Regions from separate parts of the Variovorax sp. 10N420 genome, predicted to be linked through region 2. Evidence: riboswitches for the same ligand, from Rfam matches in the RefSeq annotation. Region 2 holds a riboswitch; the other holds the start of a gene.
The links. A riboswitch is a leader RNA that binds a small molecule or an ion and turns the genes downstream of it on or off. The one in region 2 is predicted to bind thiamine pyrophosphate.
Positions count from the first base shown of each region.

Region 1: linked by a shared signal. The riboswitch ahead of AC1DEK_RS16810 (purine-cytosine permease family protein) and the one ahead of thiC (phosphomethylpyrimidine synthase ThiC) in region 2 are both predicted to bind thiamine pyrophosphate.

Region 1 is NZ_JBFTIJ010000006.1:81,094-88,818, reverse strand. Features, by position in the region: gene AC1DEK_RS16835 (thiamine phosphate synthase) at 35-964, opposite strand; gene AC1DEK_RS16830 (thiazole synthase) at 1,001-1,813, opposite strand; gene thiS (sulfur carrier protein ThiS) at 1,821-2,018, opposite strand; gene AC1DEK_RS16820 (FAD-dependent oxidoreductase) at 2,015-3,142, opposite strand; gene thiD (bifunctional hydroxymethylpyrimidine kinase/phosphomethylpyrimidine kinase) at 3,190-4,035, shown strand; gene AC1DEK_RS16810 (purine-cytosine permease family protein) at 3,980-5,317, opposite strand; TPP riboswitch at 5,392-5,498, opposite strand; gene AC1DEK_RS16805 (phosphatase PAP2 family protein) at 5,498-6,064, opposite strand; gene AC1DEK_RS16800 (NAD(P)/FAD-dependent oxidoreductase) at 6,087-7,148, opposite strand; gene fdxA (ferredoxin FdxA) at 7,106-7,435, opposite strand; gene AC1DEK_RS16790 (sulfate adenylyltransferase subunit 1) at 7,476-7,725, opposite strand, start outside.
Region 2 is NZ_JBFTIJ010000005.1:15,842-23,566, forward strand. Features, by position in the region: gene AC1DEK_RS14125 (DUF3047 domain-containing protein) at 69-887, shown strand; gene AC1DEK_RS14130 (rhodanese-like domain-containing protein) at 936-1,901, shown strand; TPP riboswitch at 1,929-2,034, shown strand; gene thiC (phosphomethylpyrimidine synthase ThiC) at 2,115-3,998, shown strand; gene AC1DEK_RS14140 (HAD family hydrolase) at 4,053-4,745, shown strand; gene AC1DEK_RS14145 (patatin-like phospholipase family protein) at 4,751-6,136, shown strand; gene AC1DEK_RS14150 (hypothetical protein) at 6,153-6,353, opposite strand; gene AC1DEK_RS14155 (AraC family transcriptional regulator) at 6,473-7,507, opposite strand; gene AC1DEK_RS14160 (isovaleryl-CoA dehydrogenase) at 7,637-7,725, shown strand, end outside.

The DNA.
Region 1 (7,725 bases), on a different contig from region 2:
CTTTTCAGACTCGACGCAACAACCTGCATTTTTTTCATCCCAAGTTCGACGACGTTCGCATCATGGTCATCAGTCGGCCCGCAGCGGCTTCGGGATCGGGATCGGAAATGATCGCGCGCACCACCGCCACCGACCCCACACTTGTCGCCAGAACATCGGCCATGCGTGCCGCATCGATACCTCCGATGCCGACCTGCGGATAGCCTCGCAGCAGCCGAGCGTAAGCATCCAGTCGTGCGACGCCTTGTGGTGCCGTGGCCATCTGCTTCAGGGTAGTGGGATACACCGCACCCATCGCGATGTAGCTCGGGCTCACGGCATCAGCGCGCACCATCTCCGCGTACCCGTGCGTGCTGACGCCAAGGCGGAGGCCCGACGATTGGATCGACTTCAGATCCTGTGGTGTCAGCGCGTCGAGGTCTTCCTGACCGAGATGAAGGCCGTAGGCTCTCGCCTCGATGGCTGCACGCCAATGATCGTTGATGAACAGAAGACTCTCCGTGCCGCGCACCGCTTCCACCGCCGCGCGGACCTCTTGGGCAATTGCTTTCGCGTCTTTCGATTTGAAGCGCAACTGAACAGTCGGCACGCCAGACTTGGCCATGCGCCCCACCCATTGCGAATCTGGCAGTACGGCATAGAGGCCCAACTTCTGCGGACACTGGGGGAACGCGTCTTCGCGAGAAGCGGGCGGGAATGCCCTCATGCCGAAGTCGACCGGGTTGTCGGGCCACGCGTTTGCATCGAAGGTGCCGGTGCGTCGCGTTTGCGCATCCCATGCATTTGCAAGGCACTCGGCGTCGACTTCGATAAAGCCGAATGCGGCGCATGCTTGCTTGGCGCCGCGATAGACGCTTCCTGTCGACGAGAAAGCATCGGCCGTGTTGCTGCTCTCCCCAAAGCGACCTGCGTGCGCCTTGACGATGGCATGTGCGATGGCGCTCGCGTCTTCAGGCGAATTCATGATGTTCATTGCGTCCACCGCATTCGGGGTTGATATTCAGGCTTGATGCCAGAAGGGGGTCCCAAGCACCGGCGTGCTCGGCTGAGCAGAGAGCTGTGCGGCCATGGCGCCGGCACGATGCGCCTCTCGACCGGCGTGCACCGCGTCCGCGAATGCACCCGCCATGGCGACCGGATCTTGGGCGAGTGCAACGGCAGTGTTGAGCAGCACGCCGTCGTAACCCCATTCCATGACTTGGCAGGCGTGAGACGGCAGACCGAGGCCGGCATCGACGAGCAGCGGCACCGTCAAGCGCTCGCGCAGCATCTGGAGCGCATATGGATTGACCGGCCCGCGGCCGGTGCCAATTGGCGCTGCCCAAGGCATCACGGCCTGACATCCGACATCGACGAGCCTTTGGCATAGCACGAGGTCTTCGGTGCAGTATGGCAATACCTGAAACCCGTCTCGGATCAATTGCGATGCGGCATCGACCAGGTTCAGCGTGTCGGGTTGGAGCGTGTAGTCGTCGCCGATGAGTTCGAGCTTGATCCACGGCGTGTCGAACAGTTCGCGCGCCATCTGCGCCGTGGCGATGACTTCCTGCACGCTGTGGCAGCCAGCAGTGTTGGGCAGCACCGGCACATCAAGTCGCCGCAGAAGGTCCCAGAAACCGTTGTCGCTGCCGGATGTGCCCGACGCCGCCGTCTGGCGGCGCAGCGAGGCGGTCAGCATCGCGGGTCGCGCCCTGCAAACCGCAGCTTCGAGGATATCCGGCGATGGGTAACGCGCAGTGCCGAGCAGAAGGCGGCTCTGAAAAGGCTGCCCGTACAGCACGAGCGGGTCATTCGCGGGGTAAGAGGAATTCATGGTGTTCTCAGCCGCCCGTCACCGGACGGATCACTTCAATGCGGTCGTCGGCGTGCAGCGTGTGCGACGAGTAACTCGATCGCGGGACGAACTGGCGATTCACTGCCGCGGCGAAAGGCGGCGTGGCGTTGATGAGGCGCAGCGCGTCGACGAGCTTGGATTCGGGCGGGAGCGTATGAGGAAGGTCGTTGATCAGAATCTTCATGAGATTGCCTCTTCCAGGCCGGCCGGCAGATCGAAACGGCCAGCTAGGGTCGAGTGCCCGTTCGCGAGCATCTCCATCGCCATATCGAGAATGGCGGGTGCGATCATGAACCCGTGCCTGTACAGGCCGTTGATCTGCATCACACCGGGGCGCGGGTGGCGCACGGCTGGCAGATTGTCGGGAAGGGTGGGACGGCATTGTGTCGCGATTTCGATGATGCGGGCCTCCGCGAAGCCGCTATGCACGGAATACGCTGCGCTCAACAGTTCGAGCGTGGAACGCACGCTGGCGGGCGACATGTCATCCGACTCGATCTCGGTCGCTCCGATGACGAACACGCTCCCAGGCTTGGGCGCGATGTAGAGCGGATATCGCGGATGCACCAGTCGCGTCGGGCGTCGCAGCGTGACCTCAGGTGCGTGCACGCGGATGACTTCGCCGCGCACGCCGCGAATCGCGTTCCACTGAGGACGCGCGCCCAGGCCCCTGCAGTCGATCACGCGTTCGGGTTGGCCCGGCGATCCGGGCGCGAAGTCGTCGAGCGTGCGCGGAGTGTGCCAGTGCAGGCGCACCCCAGGCAGCGCTTGGAGCGTCTCGAGCAAAGCGGCTAACAACTCGCGATTGTCGAGTTGGCCTTCGCCTGGCAAGAGCAGGCCTTGCGCGAATCGCCGCCCCAATGAGGGCTCGACGGCAACGATGCCTTCAGCGTCGAGCGTTTGCATGGCGGGGAGATCAGGCACTGCCGCGCGCGTCCCGGCGAGCACGCGCGACAGCCGAGACGCCTCCGCGCTGTCCTGCCGATGCCACAGCACCAAGGTTCCTTCGCGCTGGAAGAAGACCGGCCCGGCGAGGGATTCGATCAACTCGGGCCAGCGTTCGAGTGCGTAGTGGCCCATGCGCACCACGGAAGGCGGCGCCACCGCGGATTCGGCCAGCGGCGCCAGCATGGCGGCGGCCACCCGCGCTGCGGCGCCGCCGGCGTCGGGGCCTGCAGCATCGAACAGGTCGACCTTGCAGCCAGCTTGCGCCAGTGTCACGGCAAGCAGCCGCCCCATCAGACCGGCGCCGATGATGGCTGCGGACCCGAAAGGAAGACTGAGCCCGATGCGCTTGTCAGCCTTCACGCACCCCTCCGGCACAGTCGTTGATCGCGTGGTCGATAATTTTCGACATGACCAATGCATTTTCCCGCTATGCGCGCGTCCTTTCGATCGCCGGCTCCGACAGCGGCGGCGGCGCGGGCATTCAGGCCGATCTCAAGACTTTCTCGGCCCTGGGTTGCTACGGCATGACGGCCATCACTGCACTGACGGCCCAGAACACCTTGGGCGTGACGGGAATCCATGGCGTGCCGCCGGCCTTCCTCAAGGCGCAGATTCAGGCGGTCGTCGAAGACATCGGCGTCGATGCCGTCAAGCTCGGCATGCTGCATGCGCCCGAGATCGTCGAAGTCGTCGCATGGGCGATCGATCACTACAAACTGCCGAACGTCGTGCTCGACCCGGTGATGGTGGCTACCAGCGGAGACAGGCTGATCGCAGCGGAAACAGTGCAGGTCTTGGTACGCGAACTCTTTCCGCGCGCGGTCGTGGTGACGCCCAATCTCGATGAAGCGGCATTGCTGATCGGTCATTCGATCGACGGCGCCGACGCGCTCGACGACGCGGCAAGTGAGCTGCTGGCGCTCGGAACGACTGCCGTCCTGCTCAAGGGCGGTCATCTCCCGGGCGACGACGTGGTCGATCTCCTGGCACAGGCGAACGGCGATCGATTGCGCCTGGCTTCGACGCGCATCGCCAGCCGCAATCTTCATGGCACGGGATGCACGCTGTCGTCCGCCATCGCGTCGAACCTGGCGCTTGGCTATGACTTGCCGCAGGCTGTCGAGCGCGCGCGCGGCTATGTCGTTGCCGCGATGGCGGCCGGCGCTGATGTGAAGATCGGTCGCGGGCATGGGCCTCTCAACCACGGCTTTGCGCCAGTGCCGACCGTCCGCCTGCCGGCGCAGGGCGGGTGATCCATGCAAACACGAAGGTGATCACGAGCGTCGGCAGCGCGGACCCCCAGCGCGGAGCCCATGCGGCGCAGGCGTGATAGACCACGATGCCGCCGATCCAGATGGCGGCGGCAGTCCAGTCCACCCGCCGCGTTTGCACCGACTCGACCAACGTACCGAGGCCGAGCCGCCCGAGAATCACTCCGTACAGCGGCACGAAGACCGAACTGAGCATCAGGAGAAACGGCTCGAGCGAGTGCATTGGCAACACCAGTGCGAAGGCAATGCAGACCGCCGCGACCAGCAATCCCCAGCGGCGAATGCTCCAGCGCGGCATCAGGCTATGAGCCGAAACAGAGCCTGAATAGACATCCCCATAGGCGTTGTCGAGTTCGTCGACCAGGATCAGACCGAGCGCGACCAGCCCGCCTTGCGCCAGAAGCAGCGCGGCCAGCATGTCCGTGCCGGGGTCGGCCACACTCACCACCATCACCCCCAGTGCGTAGCACCAGATGTTGGCCACGGCATAGCCGAACCATGTGCCGCCGAATGCGCCGCCCAGCCCACCAATGGACCGCTTGCCGTGACGTGCGTAATCGGCCACCAGCGGGAGCCAGGACACCGGCATCGCAATAACCAGGTCGAGTGCTCCGAACATGCTCATGCTGCCGTCGCCGGGCCTTGTCCAGAATGATTCGAGCCCCTTCGCATGAAGCCGTGCAGCGAACTGCCAGCTCAGCCATATCAGCGACAGCACGACCAGCGGCAGGCCGAACCGGCTCACGAACCGTCGAACAAGCTTGACCATCGATCCAGAAAGCAGGGCCAGGAGCACGGCGCCCCAGAGGAGTGTCGTTGCGACCGCGCCCACTTGTCCGTCCAGCGACCAGCCAAACGCCTGCCTGCCGATGGCCTGGGTGCCCTCGCGCATGATCACGATCTCGAAGGTGGTCCAGCCGATCAGCTGCACGATGTTCAGGACGACGGGCAGTCGGGCAAATGCGCTGCCGTAGGTCGCATGCATCAAGCCGGCGCTCGCCAGTCCGCTTTCGCAGCCGACCCGCGCAGTCCACGCCAGCAGACCTGCGCCGATGCACGAACCCAGCACAATGGCGATGGCCGCCTCGCGCGTGCCGACCGCGGGCACCAGGTAGGCGCCGATCTGCATGACCAGCAAGCCCACGCCAAGACTGAACCACAGCGCCATGTGGTCGTGCCATCGGAAGACGCGTCCGGATTCGCGGAGCGGCGTCAGCGCCTCATTGGCGCCTGTCGACGCCTGCTCGTTCTTTGTGTGTGCCATCCATTTGCTCCAATGCAAATTGTTTGGCAGGTGGGCGAGGCGACGGCGGCACGACAGGCACGCGAGAAACGTGACGGCCGCCGGACCAGCTTCCCTGCGCGAGGATTACCTCAGTCAGGTTCAAAGGGACTCTCTCAGCCGGTACACCGCAAACGGCGGACCGGCACCCCTAGCATTGCTTCAATCTGGCGAAGCGGATCTGATTGTAGAACTGTGCGGCGGATCGATGAACCGGTGCGACAGCTTCACCAGCACCCAGAACACTCCCGTGATCGCCACTGCCAAGACGAAGCCGCCGAGCACATCCAAAGGGAAATGAACGCCCACGTAGACGCGTGCCCATCCGGTGACGATCCCGATCAAAAGGACCGCAAGACCGGTCATGCGCAGAGTCGGTCGCAGGCAGAGGATCAAGGCGACCGCGAACATGACCGTTGCGTGTGTACTGGGCATTGACCCGCGTGCGCCGTGCTCGATGTAGCTTGGGCTCAGACCCGCGACGAAGGGCCGAGGCATATTGATGGCGGCGGCTATGGCGTGGGCAACCACCGATGCGGCGGCTGCTGCGACCAGCGTCGCAATCACATATTTGCGCTGCGAAGGGTGACGCCAAGCGGCCCCGATGACCAAGGCCCCGCAAAGCCAAGCCGTGCCGACCGCCAAAAGAGATGCGATCCACAGGATCTGCGGATGCGGCGTGTTGCCGGCCGCCAGCCAGTGAAAAAGCGAGACATTCAACTCCTGCATGCCTCGCATCCTAGCGGCAAGGTCAATGCTGGACCCCGAGCAGCGTATGCAGTCGCGTGCTGGTGGTCGTGTACTGCAGCGGGATCGACTTGCCCGGAAAGACGACGGCTGTCGCGCCCCAAGCCGCCAGGGTCGCTTCGTGGAAGCCGCAGACGATCAGCTTCTTCTTGCCTGGATAGGTGTTGATGTCGCCGACCGCGAAGACGCCCCGTTCGCGAGTCTCGAACTTTTCCGTGTCCACTGGTATTTGCTTGCGAACCAGTTCCAAACCCCATTCGGCGATAGCACCCAGGCGCGGCGAGATGCCGAGGCACCCGATGAGCGCATCGAATGGCACGGACACGGTCTGCGCGTCGGGCGTGATGATCTGCAGATGGGCGTCGTCAAAGGCGGACGGCTGGCCGATCGCGAGCTGGATCGACCGCGCCGCGACGTGTGTCCGCAATGCTGCGACGTTGGCATCTTCAGCCTGGAAGACGTCTCTTCGATGAAGCAGGGTGACGTGCCGCGCGAAGGGTACCAGCGCCAGTGCGGTCTCAAGGGCCGCATCGTCGCCGCCATTGACGACCACCCGCTGGCCGGCAAAGCGATCCAATGCGTCAGGGTGATAGAAAAGCTTGGTGCCTTCCAGTTCTTCGATGCCCTCGACGGCAATCCGCTTTGGCACGAATGCGCCGACGCCGGCCGCTATGAACACTGTCCTGGCAAGAAACGCGGTGTTCCGCGAAGTGGTCAGGAGGAGGCGTCCGTCGTCCTGGCGCGCCAACGTGGCAACCTGCTCACCGAAATGGAAGTGGGGCTTGAAGGGCGCGATCTGCTGCACCAGCGACTCCGACAAGCCTCTACCAGTGGTCACAGGCGTGCCGGGGATGTCGTAGATCGGCTTGTCGCCATAAAGCTCGACACATTGGCCGCCGGCCCGGGGCAGGGCGTCGACGATATGGAAGGAGATTTCGAGCAGGCCGAGTTGAAAAGCCTGGAACAGCCCGACCGGACCCGCGCCGATGATCAGCGCGTCTGTCTCGATGGGGGCTTGCGCGCTCAGCGCACGAGCTCCGAAATCTTGCCGGTCTTGTCTTTCCACTCTTCGGCGTCAGGCAGCGCGGGCTTGCGTTTGGTGATGCTCTTCCAGCCGTCGGCCATGGCCAGCTCGGCATTGAGCTTGATGAAGGCGATCTGGTCACCGGGCAGATCTTCCTCGGCGTAGATCGCGTTGACCGGGCATTCGGGAATGCAAACCGCGCAGTCGATGCATTCGTCGGGGTCGATCACCAGCATGTTCGGACCTTCGCGGAAGCAATCGACCGGACAAACGTCAACGCAATCGGTGTATTTGCAGCGGATGCAGGATTCGGAGACGACGTGGGTCATGGTGATTGCAAAGCGGGAAGGTAAGCGGGAACCGGCAATTTTAGGCGTTTGCGGCAGGCCGCACGAGGACGGCTGCGGAAGTCCGATGCGAAGCGGTGTCTACCAGGATCAGGGAACCAAGCGCACGCGATTGCGTGAAAGGCAGCACGGCCAGAGGCTGTTGGAGGCTGAGCACCACGTCGCCAATCGCATTGGCTTCGAGCCGGTCGGCCGGCTCGGAATCCAGCGTGGTGATGTTGACGCGATCCACGATGCGCGCCACCTTCGCCTTGACCCAGCGATGGCCCTGC
Region 2 (7,725 bases):
GGTGCAGGCGCGTGGCGCCCATCACCAGCGCCGCCAGCACCCTCAACCACCAGCCACAGAGGCCAGCCATGGACAACAAAAGATTCCAGTTTGGACACCGGCGGCCTTCGCTGTCCGCGACGGCATTCCCTGTTGTGGCCGCGATCGCCTGCATAGCGGTCCCGGCGGCCCGCGCAGAGGGCGTGTTGACGGCGTTCTCGACTGCGCCAGGTCCGCAAGCGCCCGCACCATGGCGCTTCACGACCTTGCCGAACAAGGCGCCGACCAAGTTCGAGATCACCCAACTCGACGGCCAGAAGGTGCTCAAGGTCGACGCCGACAAGTCCTACGGCAATCTGGTTCATGCCACGCGGGTTCAGCTCAACGACCAGGCCACGCTGGCCTGGCGCTGGAAGGTCGAGGAATTCGTGGAAGGCGCCGATCTGCGCACCAAGGGCGGCGACGATGGCGCGGCCAAGGTCTGCGTGTTCTTCGACTTCCCGTCAGACCGGCTGTCCGTGGGTGAGCGAACCAAGCTCGCCTTGGCAAAAGGCTCGACCGGCGAAACGGTACCCACCGAAACCCTCTGCTACGTCTGGGACGTCAAGGAAAGCAAGGGCAGCGAGTTCGACAATGCCTTCACCAAGCGCATCCGCATGGACGTCATCGAATCGGGCGCGACCGACAAGGCCGGCGGCTGGCTCAGCGAGCGCCGGAACCTGGTGGCCGACTACAAGCGAGCCTTCGGCGCCGAGGCTGGCGATACGCTGCCCGATGTGGTGGGCGTGGCGATCCAGGCGGACGCGGACAACACCAAGTCTCGAGGGATCTCGTATTTCTCGGACATCGATCTGCGCGGTGTCACTGCTTCCGCGCCCGCGTCCGGCGCGGCGAAACCTGCGCAATAGCGGCCTCGAAACCATCGAAACCGCCCCCATATCGCACATATCGCCGTCATGAACGAATTCGTCTCGCTCCTCGCCAGCCAAGGCCCCGCCGTGGTGTTCGTCGCCACCCTGGCGACGCGTCTGGGCGCGCCGGTGCCGGCGGTGCCTTTTTTGATCGTTGCCGGCGGACTGACTTTTGGCGGACAGGTTTCTTTCCTCGCGGTGACGCTGGCCGCCGTGCTCGGCAACATCCTCGGCGACGGCGTCTGGTTCATTGCCGGACGCCGCTGGGGGTACCGGGTCATGCGGCTGCTCTGCCGCATTTCGCTGTCGCCCGATTCCTGCGTCAAGCACAGCGAATCCATCCTCGGGCGCTGGGGCGGCTTGTCGCTGATTGCCGCCAAGTTCGTGCCGGGGGTGTCGGTGGTTGCGCCGCCCATGGCAGGCGCGCTCGGAATGTCGAATCTCCGGTTTCTATCCTATGAAACGGTGGCCGCGTTGATCTGGACGCTGGGCTTCCTCCTGATCGGACGCGTGTTCCATGCCGCCATCACGGATGTCCTTTCGGTGCTCTCCAGCATCGGGATGGTCGCGACGGTGATCTGCCTCGTGCTGCTTGGTGCATTCGTGCTTTGGCGCTATCGGCAGCGCCGCATGGCCCTTCGATCTCTCGACATCGAGCGCATCGAAGCCGCTGCCCTGCGCGCCGCGATGGCGGCCGGCGCCGGGCTGACGCTGATCGACGTGCGCTCGGACGAAGCGCGGGCGCTCGACGGTCGTGCGATCCCGGGCGCCCTCGGCATTGCGCTCAAGCAGCTGCCCAAGCGTCTCGAAGCCTTCTCGGACGGCCGCGAACTCGTCGTCTTCTGCGATTGCCCCGATGACGGCTCCGCCATCGCGGCGGCGCGGGTACTTCGCAATGCCGGAGTGACCCGCGTGCGCGTCCTTGCAGGCGGTCTGGACGCCTGGGTGGCGCAGTCCGGCGAGACATCGCCTGCCGTCGATTCGTCCATCGTCGCCGCCAATCCCGCTTGATCCCTTTCCTGGGACGGGCCTAGAATCGGCCCCGCTCCGGGGTGCATGCAGATGTGTGCTGAGATGGCCAAGCGGCCGAACCCGCGAACTTGATCTGGTTCATACCAGCGTAAGAAGAGCTGCGACTCCCCGGCATCCCGTCCGTCCCTTGTGACCGATGCCGTCCGGAGCGATCGCGGAGCACCCGTTGTCCCACAACCAGGAGTGCCCCGCATGAATGCCGTCGACAAGTTCGCCTCTCTCCTCACGCTGACGCGCGAGCCCTTTCCCGCTTCGAGCAAGAGCGCCATATCGGGCAGCAGAGCCGATTTGCGCGTGCCTGTGCGCGAAGTCCTGCTCACCAACGGCGAGCGCGTATCGCTCTACGACACCTCCGGCCCCTACACCGATCCGGCGGCCGACATCGACGTGCGGCGCGGCCTTCCGGGCGTGCGCGGCGCATGGATCGCCGAACGCGGCGACACCGAAAGCTACGAAGGCCGCCTGCACCTTGCGCTCGACGATGGCGCCACCAACGTCGACCGCGACTCCCAGCGCATCGCCGACCTGCGTGCCGCTGCCGCTGCCTTGCAGCGCACGCCACGGCGCGCCAAAGCCGGCGGCAACGTCACGCAGATGCACTACGCACGCCGCGGCATCGTCACGCCGGAGATGGAATACGTCGCCCTTCGCGAGAACGGCCGCCGCGAATGGATGGCCGAATACCTGGCCGACGCCGCGCGCGAAAAGCGCCTGGCCGGCAACCCCATGGGCGCGAGCATCCCGAAGATCATCACGCCGGAGTTCGTGCGCGACGAAGTCGCGAGGGGCCGCGCCATCATCCCGGCCAACATCAACCACCCCGAAGTCGAGCCGATGGCCATCGGCCGCAACTTCAAGGTCAAGATCAACGCCAACATCGGCAATTCGGCCGTGACGAGCAGCATCGAAGAAGAGGTCGAGAAGCTCGTGTGGGCGATCCGCTGGGGCGCGGACAACGTGATGGACCTTTCCACCGGCCGGAACATCCACACCACGCGCGACTGGATCGTGCGCAACAGCCCGGTGCCGATCGGCACGGTGCCCATCTACCAGGCGCTCGAAAAGGTTGGCGGCGTGGCCGAAGACCTGACCTGGGAGATCTACCGCGACACGCTGATCGAGCAGGCCGAGCAGGGCGTCGACTACTTCACCATCCACGCCGGGCTGCGCCTGCCCTTCATTCATCTCACGGCGGATCGGCGCACCGGCATCGTTTCGCGCGGCGGGTCGATCATGGCCAAATGGTGCATCTCGCATCACAAGGAAAGCTTTCTCTACACGCACTTCGAAGACATCTGCGACATCATGAAGGCCTACGACGTGAGCTTCTCGCTCGGAGACGGTCTGCGTCCTGGCTGCGCTTCGGACGCGAACGACGAAGCCCAGTTCGCCGAACTGCGCACGCTCGGCGAGCTCACGCAGATTGCATGGAAGCACGACGTGCAGACCATGATCGAAGGCCCGGGCCACGTGCCGATGCATCTCATCCAGGCCAACATGGACGAGCAACTCAAGCACTGCCATGAGGCGCCGTTCTACACGCTCGGGCCACTGACCATCGACATCGCGCCGGGCTACGACCACATCGCCAGCGCGATCGGCGCCGCCATGATCGGCTGGGCCGGCACCGCGATGCTTTGCTATGTCACGCCGAAGGAGCATCTGGGCCTGCCCGATCGCGACGACGTGAAGCAGGGAATCATCGCGTACAAGATTGCTGCGCATGCGGCCGACGTCGCCAAGGGCCATCCTGGAGCGCGAGCGCGCGACGATGCGCTTTCCAAGGCCCGCTTCGAATTCCGCTGGCAGGACCAGTTCAACCTCGGCCTCGACCCCGATACCGCGCGCGAATTCCATGACGAGACGCTGCCCAAGGACAGCAGCAAGGTCGCGCACTTCTGCTCCATGTGCGGCCCCAAGTTCTGCTCGATGAAGATCACTCAGGAAGTGCGCGAGTACGCGGCGCAGAAGGGCGTCGACGAGGTCCGGGCCATGGAGGACGGCATGGCGGACAAGTCGGCCGAGTTCAAGGCGGCGGGCGGCGAGATGTACATCCCGATCCGCAAGACGCAGTGAAATGACAAGGGCGGGCCCGCGGCCCGGGTCCGCAAAATGATTACGATGGCCGCCATGAAAGCCATCCCCTTCGATGCCGTCCTGTTCGACTGCGACGGCGTCCTCGTCGATTCCGAGCCCATCACCAACCGCGTCCTCGCCGAAATGCTCGGCGAACTCGGCTGGGAGTTGACGGTCGACGAATCCATGCGGATCTTCACGGGCAAGGCGGTCAAGGACGAAACCGCGCTGATCGAGGCACGCACCGGCTTTGCGATCACGCCCGAATGGCTTCATCGCTTTCGCCTGCGCCGCAACGAAGCGCTGGAACGCGACCTCGTCGCCATTCCGGGCGCGGCACTGGCGGCGCGTGCATTGCATGCCGCCCTGGACGGCCGCATCGCCTGCGCGTCGGGCGCCGACCGGTTCAAGGTCGAACTGCAGCTCGAGAAGATCGGCATCCTCGACTGCTTCGAAGGCCGCATCTTCAGCGGCCATGAACAGCCGCGCTCGAAACCTGCGCCCGACGTGTACCTGGCTGCTTCGGCCGCTCTGGGCGTCGATCCGGCGCGCTGCGCGGTGGTGGAAGACACCATCACCGGCGCCAGGGCGGGTGTGGCCGCCGGGGCGACGGTCTTCGGCTACAGCCCGAGCGATCTTGGCCACAGCAGCCCTGATGCGCTGCGCGCCGTCGGAGTCGCGCATGTGTTCACCGACATGGCGCAGTTGCCGTCGCTGCTTGCCGATTGGCGAGCGGTTGCGGCCTGAGTCGCATGCAGGGTCTGCGCGCAGCCTGCGGTCTTTTGATCGCCGCCTGCGTCGCGGGTTGTTCGTCGCTGCGCCCATGGCTCAACGAGCCGCTGCCCGAGAATCCGCCGGCCAGCGGCCTGGTCGCCGGCGCAACGGGCCGCGACCCGAGCATTCTGGTGGCCGTCACCCTGTCCGGCGGCGGCGCGCGTGCCGCCGCTTTCGGCTACGGCGTGCTCGAAGAGCTCCACAACACCACATTCAAATGGAGCGGCCACGACACTGACTTGCTCGACGCGACCGACGTCATCAGCGGCGTGTCCGGCGGCAGCATCCTAGCTGCCTACTACGCAGCCTTCGGCGCCGAAAGGTTGCCTGATTTCGAGCGCGATTTCCTGCGGCAGAACTTCCAGAACAGCCTGATATGGCAGGCGCTTCGGCCCGGCAGCCTGTACGACCTCACCTCGCCTTGGTACGGCCGCACGCATCTGCTGGCGCGGCGGCTCGATGAGATCTACCAAGGCAAGACCTACGCCGACGTGGAGCGCAATCCACGCCATCCACAGCTCGTGATCGCCGCGACCGACATGTCGCTGGGGACACCGTTCGAGTTCACCGCGGACCAGTTCGAGCTGATCTGTTCCGATCTGCAGAGCGTTCCGCTGTCGTTCGCGGTCGCGGCATCGTCGGCCGTGCCGATCCTGCTGAGCCCGCTGACGCTGAAGAACTACGCGCTGGAGTGCCGGGAACGAGGCATCGTGCCGCGGCTCGCCGCACGCGTCGGCGGCAACTATCGCGCCCGCATGTTCCGCATGCAGGCGAACAGCTATCTCGATGGGGAAGCGCGTCCTTTCATTCACCTCGTGGACGGCGGCGTCGCCGACAACCTCGCCGTGCGCAGGCTGCTCGACCGCGCGCTGGTGGGAGGCGGATTGCGCCGGAGTTTCGAGGAAGTCGGCATTCCGCCCGGCACGGTGCGCAAGCTGGTGGTCATCAGCGTCAACTCGGCGCGCGATCCGGCCAACAACATCGATCGCAGCGACAAGCTGCCGGGCATCAGGGCGGTGGCCGACACACTGCTGTTCGGCGCTGGCGCGCGGGCGACCCTGGAGACGCAGGAATTCCTGCTCGACACCACGCGGCAGTGGCGCGAAGACCTGAAAGTCCGAAGCGCCGATGGCAAGGATGCGTTCGCGCCAGATGCCGAGATCCACGTGGTGCAGGTGAATCTTCGGGACGCAGCCGATGGTGAACTGCGTTTGCGGCTGCTTCAGATCCCGACGGCGTTCTCGATCGGCGACGAGGAAGTCACACGGCTGATCGCAGCAGGCCGCAGTGCGTTGCGGCGATCGCCGGATTTCCAGGCGCTCAGGCAGTCGCTGGGCGCGTCAAAGGCGACTGAAGGCGACTGAAGGCGAATGAAGGTGCTCAGCGCTTGCCCGGCGCTGCAGCATTCGCCACGGCGATCAGCGATTGGGTCATGGCTTGGGCGCGGCCGGCCCACATCTGATTGACCAGCTTTTCAGCGTTTTCAGTCACGAAGGTGCCGTTGCGCGTGCGTCCGGACGTGACGATGAAGTCCATGAGGTCGGCAAAGTCTTCGCTGTCGGTGTCGGGAAAGTTCTGCATGACGGCGATCGTAGGGGCACCATCGAGGGCCTTCTGGCGTAGCCAAAGGCGTGGATGGCTGGGGTGAGCATTTAGTCACAAATCCAACGGCGGTTACAGCTTTCGTTGGGCCGACTTCCTTAGCCGCTCGGCAGGTCGCGACGCCTGAAGGCGCCGGGCGTGGCGCCGGACCATGCCCGGAAGGCACGCGAAAAGCTCTTTTCGTTGCGGAACCCCACGGCCAGCGCGATCTGCTTGATGGGCCGGTCGGTGCGGCGCAGTTGCTCCGCAGCCAATTCGTGGCGAACTTCATCCTTCAGCGTCTGCAGCGAAACGCCTTCTTCCAGCAATTGACGGTGCAAGGTACGGCTGGACACGTTCAGCAGCGCGGCGATGGCATCGGCCGTTGCGCCTTCGCTACCGCGCTTTCGCAAGAGTTCGCGCACGCGCTGTCCTAGCAGCCGGTCGCGGCGGTATTGCAGCACCGTCAGCGGCAGGGCGCGCTTCAGCATCGTCCGGAGCGCCCGCTCGTCGCGCTGCAATGGCAGCTCGAGGTAGCGGGCATCGAAGCTGTAACTCGTCCGGTCGGCACCGAAGCGCAATTCGCCGCCGAACATCAACGGGTAGGCGTCGCAGTGCGGCGGTGCCTCGAAGGAAAACGATGCGGCGCTCAGCGAGACGCGGGAGTCGATGGCCCAGCAGGCGTAGCCATGCAAGAAGCGCAGGCTCGATACAAGGCAGAACTCCCGGAACACACCCAGTGCGCGATGTTCGGTGATCGATACGGTTGCCGTGCCGCCAGTCACCGTCAGATCTAGCGTGATGTCCTCGGTCAGCAGGCGATGGTGGCGGCACCAGCGCTTGATTGCCACGCCCAGATCCGGAGATCCGATCGAGGCGCGGCACAGCATCCCGTAGGTGCCCCAGGGCAGCTTGCGCGAGAACCAGCCGAGCGCCTCGTCGTCCAGCTCTTGCATCGCGTGCCCCGAGAGCACCTCGAACTGCGCTGCCGTCACTTTTGCCTGCGGATTTCGCACCTCTTGCGGCGCAATCCGTGCCTCTGCCAAGGCGCCTGCGGGGTCCATCCCATAGCGCTCGTACCCTAGCGCAATCGCTCTCACAAAGGCCATCGGCGTGGCTGCTCGGCCGGCGCTGCGAAAGGGGGATGAGGACATGGCGGCGGCTGAAGATGGTGGCGTGATTTGCAACCATTGTGGCGCCAATTGCAACGGCACACGGCGTAAGCTGCGGTCTTTCCGCGCACGAAAATCCCGCGCGGCCGATGCTTTTGAGGAGACAACCCCATGCACGATCCCGGCCTGAACTTCGACCTGGGTGACACCATCGATTCGCTTCGCGACGCCATCCAGCACTTTTGCGCCGAGGAAATCGC